DNA from 2 places in the Paenibacillus spongiae genome. Region 1 is predicted to be linked to the other one. Evidence: a T-box and tRNA genes for the amino acid it is inferred to sense, from the RefSeq annotation. Region 1 holds a T-box; the other holds one or more tRNA genes.
The links. The T-box of region 1 lies ahead of L1F29_RS15720 (glutamine--tRNA ligase/YqeY domain fusion protein). A T-box ahead of a tRNA ligase gene usually reads a tRNA of that ligase, here a tRNA-Gln.
Positions count from the first base shown of each region.

Region 2: it has a tRNA-Gln gene. The T-box ahead of L1F29_RS15720 (glutamine--tRNA ligase/YqeY domain fusion protein) is inferred to sense a tRNA for this amino acid. The anticodon was not compared.

Region 1 is NZ_CP091430.1:3,423,910-3,428,218, reverse strand. Features, by position in the region: gene L1F29_RS15725 (histidine phosphatase family protein) at 1-60, shown strand, start outside; gene L1F29_RS15720 (glutamine--tRNA ligase/YqeY domain fusion protein) at 332-1,996, opposite strand; T-box leader at 2,071-2,323, opposite strand; gene L1F29_RS15715 (Gfo/Idh/MocA family protein) at 2,411-3,394, opposite strand; gene L1F29_RS15710 (zinc-binding dehydrogenase) at 3,391-4,309, opposite strand, start outside.
Region 2 is NZ_CP091430.1:6,927,869-6,932,177, forward strand. Features, by position in the region: gene L1F29_RS31070 (DJ-1/PfpI family protein) at 1-442, shown strand, start outside; tRNA gene L1F29_RS31075 (tRNA-Leu) at 669-751, opposite strand; gene L1F29_RS31080 (Gfo/Idh/MocA family protein) at 998-2,149, shown strand; tRNA gene L1F29_RS31085 (tRNA-Leu) at 2,336-2,418, opposite strand; tRNA gene L1F29_RS31090 (tRNA-Lys) at 2,455-2,530, opposite strand; tRNA gene L1F29_RS31095 (tRNA-Gln) at 2,532-2,606, opposite strand; tRNA gene L1F29_RS31100 (tRNA-Val) at 2,614-2,689, opposite strand; tRNA gene L1F29_RS31105 (tRNA-Glu) at 2,744-2,818, opposite strand; tRNA gene L1F29_RS31110 (tRNA-Thr) at 2,855-2,930, opposite strand; tRNA gene L1F29_RS31115 (tRNA-Asn) at 2,936-3,011, opposite strand; rRNA gene L1F29_RS31120 (23S ribosomal RNA) at 3,118-4,309, opposite strand, start outside.

The sequences.
Region 1 (4,309 bases):
GTCCATAGCATTGCAGACATCACTCACTTAATTCAGGACGATGTCGGAGTAACCTCTTAATTCGCATTTCCGACAATCTTCCGTTCCACATCGCTATTCATCTGACGAACGTAAATCCTTCTCATCCTTCACGAGCCCAGTGGCGGTGAGCTGCGATTGCCAAGCCTCCTGAACCGTTCATGCAGTTTATCTGTTCTGTCATCTCTCACGATAATTAATGTCATTAATTTATGATGTTATTTAGTGGCATTAATTGATAGGGGACAAGCATCTCACCATTGTTTGGTCAAAAAAGAAACCAGTCTGCTGGCAGACTGGTTTCTTCAGCAATTCATCGTTTATTCCAGGTATCCTTCAATGGAACGATTCGGTTGAACACAAGCTTATTTTCGGTCGTATGCTTGGTGTCCACGCAAAAATAACCATGGCGCAAAAACTGGAATCTTTGCTCCGGCCCGGCATGCTTGACGAATGGTTCCGTCAGACAGTTGCTTACCACTGCAAGCGAATCCGTATTGATTGCTGCGGTCCAGTCCCCGTTGTCTTCATCCGGAAGCTTCTGCGTAAGCAATAGACTGTCGTACAAATGGACATCGGCCGTTACGGCATGATCAGCCGAGACCCAATGGATCGTCCCCTTCACCTTGCGGCCTGTGAATCCTCTGCCGCTCTTCGTAAGCGGATCGTAGGTACAGCGAAGTTCGGTGATCTCCCCTGTATCCGGGTCTTTAATCACGTTCTCGCATCGGATGAAATAAGCCCCCTTCAGCCTTACCTCTCCGCCAAGACTCAGACGGTGAAAGCCTTTGGGCGGCTGCTCCATGAAATCCTCGCGCTCGATGTAGACCGTTCTGGAGAATGCCACCTCTCTCTTCCCCATCGTTTCGTTCTCGCTGTTATTCTCGATCATCAACAGCTCTGTCTCATCCTCGGGATAGTTGGTGATAACGACCTTCAATGGCTGCAGTACGGTCATGACGCTGACTGTCGATGCCTTGAGATCTTGACGGAGGCAATGGTCCAGCAGCGAGATGTCCACCGTGCTCTGGCTGCGGATGCCGCCGACTTCTTCGATGAAGCGGCGAATGCTTGCCGGCGTGTAGCCCCGTCTTCTTAAGCCGCGGAGGGTGGGCAGCCTCGGATCGTCCCAGCCATCCACGTATCCGCCTTCCGCCAGCTGTCGTAACCAACGTTTGCTTGTAACAGCGCCTGTTATGCTTAGCCGCCCGAACTCTCTTTGCCTCGGAGGTTCATGGATATCCAGCTCCTTAAGAACCCATTCATACAGTGGCCGATGGTCTTTGAATTCGATCGAGCATAATGAATACGTGATCCCTTCGATCGCATCCTGAATCGGATGGGCAAAGTCGTACATCGGATAGATGCACCACTCATGGCCCGTTCTGTAATGCTCCGCATAGATGATCCGATAGATAACGGGATCGCGCAGGTTCAGATTGGGCGAAGCCATATCGATTTTGGCCCGGAGAACGCTCGAGGAGGCTGGGAATCCGCCCTCTTTCATTTTCACGAAGAGCTCCAGATTCTCTTCGACAGGACGGTCGCGATAAGGACTGTTCCTGCCCGGTTCCGTCAATGTCCCCCGATAATGCGTCAGCTCCTCCGGTGACAAATCGCAAACATAGGCTTTCCCTTTCTTGATCAGACGGACCGCTGCGTTATAGATTTCTTCCGAATAGTCGGAACCGTAGTAAATATGCTCGCCCGGATCATAGCCGAGCCACTTGATATCGTCGATAATCGCATTCACATACCCGATATCCTCCTTAAGCGGATTCGTGTCGTCAAAGCGCAAATGAAACGAACCATTGAATCGCTCTGCCATGGTGAAATTCGTATGAATCGCATAGGCGTTGCCGATATGCAGATAACCGTTGGGCTCGGGAGGGAAGCGCGTGCACATCCCCCTGCCGAATGGATTCTGCGACAGCTCCTCGCTAATTTGTTTGACCAGAAAATTTCCCTCGTTATTCAAGGCGACTCCTCCTAATGAACGTGATTTCGCGGTACTTAGATACAAAAAAAAATCCCACCTCCAAGACTTCTAGTCTTGGGGACGAAATTTTCGTGGTACCACCCCAGGTTCATTAATATGTCGCCATATTAACCTCTTCAAGTACGGCATTGCAGGCAATGCTTATACTCTATCTCTGTAACGGGAGCTCCCGTCAGACCATCCCCCTTGCGGTTCCGGGCTGCTGCTCAGAGGCTTGTTTCGGGAATACGCTCTTTGCTCCTTCTCAGCTGCCGGAGCTCTCTGTATAAGAACGATTTTCCTTACTCTTCTCATCATCGCGTTTGAATATTGGATCTATAATAACAAATTCATCCCTCTGATGTAAACCAGCATTCGCTTATTGTTCGTTTCGCCATGAACGAGGGTTACCCGTCAATCAACGCGTACTCTTGCCCCGGTCTTCCATGACCGTATGGCCGCATCCGCGATTTTGAGCGCCCTCATTCCGGCTTCAGCATGTACCGGCGGACGCTCGCCTGCCTTGAAGGCAGCCAGGAGTGCATCGACATGCTTATCGAACGTACGGTGAAATTCACGGTCCATGTCATTGAAATAGCCGGCTTCCCATACCTCTCCAAGCTCGCTGCCTCTCGGATGATAGGTGTACCGCCTGACCGTATCGTGAATGACTGCCCGCCCTTTCGTACCGTCCAGCTCGACCCGGTGCGTGTCTGGGTACGCGTAGGAGGAGTCGTATGTACCGATCAGACTGCCAACCGTACCGCTCGCGAATCGCAATGCCAGTACGATCGTCCGTTGACCGCCGCCTGTCATGTCCGTCATTTCGGCCATCACGGAATCGACCGGTCCGCATAAATACTCCAGCATATCGAAACCGTGGCATTGCGTCTCGATCAGATTGGCATGAGGATGGCTGCTCGTCCCTTCCCCGCCGAATCGCCATGATGCGAAGGTGAGATCGCCAAGCTTGCCTGCGAGGATCGCCTCGCGAGCCAGCTGAACCGGCTTTGCATACCGGTGATTGAAATTAATGGCGAAGAACAGATTGCGCTTAGCCGCTTCGCTCAGTAGATTATCCGCTTCCTTCAGATCAAAAACAAGCGGTTTCTCGACAAGAAGCGGGAATCCGGCCTGAATGACCCTCAGCGTGGTTTCATAGTGGTCTTGATTGGGCAGACAGATGCTGACCAAATCCGGCTGTTCCTTTTCCAGCATCTCATCGATATCCGTATAGCCATTCGTGCCGAAAGCCTGGGCACGCGCCAGCGTCCTCTCCGGTTGTCGGCCTACGATTGCGCAGAAATCGACATCGGCTCGATCGCGCAATATTCGCGCATGCTGCAAGCCCCACCCGCCAGCGCCAATTAATGCCATTTTAATCCTCTGCTCTCTCATTGCTCGACGACCACCTTGCCCGTTTCGCCATTAAAGAACAGCTCATAGGCTTCTTGAATCTCGTTTGCCTTGAATCGGTGGGTAATGATTTGGCTGAGATAAGGCAGATGATCAAGCATTAACTTGTGGTTCGGCTCAAATTCATCATATCGGAAATATTCGCTGCCAAGCACCGACCGCTCAGTCGCAATCAGATCATGGGATACATTCGTCACCTGCAGATCCTGTCCATGACCGACGCAGACGAGAACCCCCCTTTTGTTCAGCACTTCTAGCGCTGAGCGGCGCGCCTCCGATTGGCCGCTCGTATCAATGGCAATATCCGTTCCGCTTAAGCCTGCTTCTGCAACTGCATCCGCCAGCGAGCCGGCATTCAGGTTGACTGGAACTGCGCCCATACGCTCCGCCAATGCCAGGCGATACGGAACAAAATCCGTGATGAATACCGGCGTCTCGTGGCCTAGAAGCAGCTTCGCCATTGCCAGCACACCCAAACCGATCGGTCCTGCACCTGTAACGGCAACAGAACGGATATCGGGTCGTACGAGTGATGCCCGTTTGATTGCATGTCCTCCCGTACCCATAATATCCAGAAGCATGGTGGCTTCCGTCATCGGAATCGACTTATCGATGGCGAAGAACACGTTCTCGTCAATCAGCATGAATGGACCGTATCCCCCGTCATGGCTGAATCCGTAATCCGCACGCTTGTCCAGACACTGATTGGTGTATCCTTGCTCGCAATTCGGACACTTGCCGCAATAACCCATCAAGAAGACGACGCCCGGCGTGCCGACGGCTGTATTCGTATCCGGCCCTGCAACCGCCACGATCCCCGATGCCTCATGACCCGGCGTCGTACTCGTTCCCCCATTGAACTGGCCGCGGTCGGACCCGCATAGCGCATTCGCTTTC
Region 2 (4,309 bases), 3.5 Mb from region 1:
ATTCGGGACTCGACAAGAAATGTATAACAGGCGGCTTCACAGCTACATTCACCAGCTCCCTCATCACTGCCTTCTTACTAGCGTATGCACCGGTTCATGGATCTACGGTCATATGGGGTTACTGGACGGTATTGCGGCTACCAACCGGAAAGAGCCTGACCGGCTGGAATCATCGAATATGGGCAAGGTTCCGATTGACCGATTGGCGGAAATTGCACCGGCTTGCCGGATCTCTCGGGCGCGACTTGTCGATGCCGGGCGGATCGTCACCGCAGGCGGGATTGCTTCCGGTATGGAGATGGGATTCCATCTGCTTCGAAGAGCCGGGTATGACGAAGCATTCATCGCTGATGTTGCTCGTACGATGGAATACGGTTCCGCTTATCAAATGTACAAAGATGATGTGGAGTATGATTCGGTACATGAAGCATTTATCCCCTGAATGGTTAACGGGATGTGGAAAACAGATAAGCCATCGGCAGATTGAATCTGCCGATGGCTTATCCACATGTGGATAGACGAATTTCGCGTTCATCTATTCACGTCATTATCAACAATGCATGTACAGTTTGGGTATAAGTCCCCTAACCAGACTGTTGGTTTGCTCATTGATGTGGACAACAAAAAACTCCCGAATCTGTAGGATTCAGGAGTCCGTTAGTTAAGGTTGGTGCGCGTAGAGGGACTTGAACCCCCACGGTCGCCCGCCAGATCCTAAGTCTGGTGCGTCTGCCAATTCCGCCATACGCGCTTATTCGTACTGCAGCACATTTATAAGAGGTCTTAAAATTGTGCTACCTAACTATAATACAAGTTATCTTAACGAAATGCAACTGTTAATTATTATATTTCTTGAACAGGAGCACAGCTGCAATCTCATCCCTTTACTTACACGCCTTTCTAGCCTCGGCAGGCTGCTTTGTTATAAAGGTTCTGTTTCGGATGCCACAACTATGATAGATTTAACTATAGTAAATTTTTTCTAGGAGGGGCACGCATGACGAAGATTAAGGTCGGTATTGTCGGAGCGAGAGGTTTAAGCACCTTATTGGGATTTCAGTCCTGTCCTGAAGCAGAAGTCGTCGCGCTATGCGATTTGGACGAGGCGTTATTGAAAGAAGCAGCGCTGAGACATCATATTCCGAACACCTACCGCATCTACGAGGATATGCTAGAATCGGATATTGATGCCGTCGTCGTATCCTCACCGATGCAGCTGCATGTCCCTCAGACGCTTGCCGCGCTCGATGCCGGCAAGCATGTGCTGAGTGAAGTGACCGCTGGTGTTACCATGGACGAATTGTGGTGGCTGAAGGATGCTGTCGAGAAGTACGGCAAGGTGTACATGATGGCCGAGAATTACTGCTACATCCCGGAGAACCAGCTTATTAGCAACATGGTCGAGCAAGGATTATTCGGTGACGTATACTTTGGCGAAGGGGAATACCTTCATGACATTAAAAGCTTGGCGGTCGGCTATAACCGTCCAACCAGCGGATCGGCCGGCAGCAGAACCTCCTGGAGGAAATATTGGCAGCTTGGAAAGCGCGGCGCCTTCTACCCTACTCACAGTCTGGGTCCGGTCATGAAATGGTTCAAGCACGACCGTATCAAATCCGTTACCTGTCTGGGAACGGGATGGCATACCGCGCCTGAGCTCCGTCAGGAAGACACGACCATCACCTTATGCCAGCTCGAAAGCGGCAAGCTGATCAAGCTCCGTATCGACTGCATTTCCGAACGTCCGCACAATATGTCCTACTACACCCTTCAAGGCACTAAAGGCTGCTACGAGGCGCCACGGGGATTAGGAGACCAGCACAAAATATGGCTTGCCTCCGATCAAGCTGGCGAGCATCCGGAATGGCGGCCGTTGAAGGATTACTACACCTATTTGCCAGACCGGTACAAGAATGTAACCGCTGAGCAAAAAGCTGCCGGCCACTGGGGTGGCGATTATTTTATCGTGCAAGACTTCGTCGATGCGATTGCGAAGAACGCCAAGCCTGCCATCGACGTCTATGAAGCCTGTGAGTGGACAGCGGTCGGCCTGCTCTCCGAGCTTTCGGTCATGAACGGCGGGAAGTCGATGGATATGCCTGATTTTCGTAACAGCTCTTCTTACCGGGATCAAATTATCAAGTTATAAGAAGGCACGGATGGCAACAGATGACCGGGGCATATAATCAGGTGGTGGAGAAGGAACGAATCTATTTTTACCCCTTCTCTATTAGATTCACTCTATGTCAAAATTCCCACGATATGTTTAATGCCCTTCAGATTTAAACATAAAAAAATCTCAAGATCAAATGATCTTGAGATTGGTTTTTGATGTTGGTGCGCGTAGAGGGACTTGAACCCCCACGGTCGCCCGCCAGATCCTAAGTCTGGTGCGTCTGCCAATTCCGCCATACGCGCACAAATATTTCATAGCCATTCTTCTCTAAGGAAAAATGGTGAGCCATGTAGGACTCGAACCTACGACACCCTGATTAAAAGTCAGGTGCTCTACCAACTGAGCTAATGGCTCATGGCTGGGGATCCAGGGATCGAACCTGGGAATGACGGAGTCAAAGTCCGTTGCCTTACCGCTTGGCTAATCCCCAACATCAATGGTGGAGGCTGACGGGATCGAACCGCCGACCCTCTGCTTGTAAGGCAGATGCTCTCCCAGCTGAGCTAAGCCTCCATAGTATGTCCGATATGTACGCCATTTACCCATCGTCTATCGGTTAAGTAAATATGGTGACCCGTAGGGGATTCGAACCCCTGTTACCTCCGTGAAAGGGAGGTGTCTTAACCCCTTGACCAACGGGCCGCAGTCATTCTCCGCTGCATGCTTGCAGTAAAAAAGTGGAGCTCTCAACCGGGATCGAACCGGTGACCTCATCCTTACCATGGATGCACTCTACCTACTGAGCTATGAGAGCAGAAATGGCTCCCCGAACAGGACTCGAACCTGTGACAACTCGATTAACAGTCGAGTGCTCTACCAACTGAGCTATCAGGGAACAATATAAAGGATGTTTTACACCCTGAAAACTGGATACGAGTTTGCGTAACTCTTACATCTAAAGCATATGCTTCCGAAGCAGACTTTCACTCCGTGAAAGCTTGTAGGATAAGCCCTCGACCGATTAGTATTCGTCAGCTGCATGCATTACTGCACTTCCACCCCGAACCTATCAACCTGGTCGTCTTCCAGGGGTCTTACGAATTGGGAAATCTCATCTTGAGGGGGGCTTCGCGCTTAGATGCTTTCAGCGCTTATCCCGTCCGTACATAGCTACCCAGCGGTGCTCCTGGCGGAACAACTGGTACACCAGCGGTACGTCCATCCCGGTCCTCTCGTACTAAGGACAGCTCCTCTCAAATTTCCTACGCCCACGACAGATAGGGACCGAACTGTCTCACGACGTTCTGAACCCAGCTCGCGTACCGCTTTAATGGGCGAACAGCCCAACCCTTGGGACCTACTTCAGCCCCAGGATGCGATGAGCCGACATCGAGGTGCCAAACCTCCCCGTCGATGTGGACTCTTGGGGGAGATAAGCCTGTTATCCCCAGGGTAGCTTTTATCCGTTGAGCGATGGCCCTTCCATGCGGTACCACCGGATCACTAAGCCCGACTTTCGTCCCTGCTCGACTTGTAGGTCTCGCAGTCAAGCTCCCTTATGCCTTTGCACGCTACGAATGATTTCCAACCATTCTGAGGGAACCTTTGGGCGCCTCCGTTACTTTTTAGGAGGCGACCGCCCCAGTCAAACTGCCCGCCTGACACGGTCCCTCCACCCGATTCAGGGTGGCAGGTTAGAACTCCGATACGATCAGGGTGGTATCCCAACGGTGCCTCCACCGAAGCTGGCGCTCCGGCTTCCCAGGCTCCCACCTATCCTGTACAGATCGTACCAAAGTCCAATATCAAGCTGCAGTAAAGCTCCATGGGGTCTTTCCGTCTTGTCGCGGGTAACCTGCATCTTCACAGGTATTAAAATTTCACCGGATCTCTCGTTGAGACAGCGCCCAAGTCGTTACGCCATTCGTGCGGGTCAGAATTTACCTGACAAGGAATTTCGCTACCTTAGGACCGTTATAGTTACGGCCGCCGTTTACTGGGGCTTCGGTTCACAGCTTCGGGTTGCCCCTAACCGCTCCCCTTAACCTTCCAGCACCGGGCAGGCGTCAGCCCGTATACTTCGCCTTACGGCTTCGCACAGACCTGTGTTTTTGCTAAACAGTCGCTTGGGCCTTTTCACTGCGGCCCCCTCGGGCTATTCACCCTACCGAGGCACCCCTTCTCCCGAAGTTA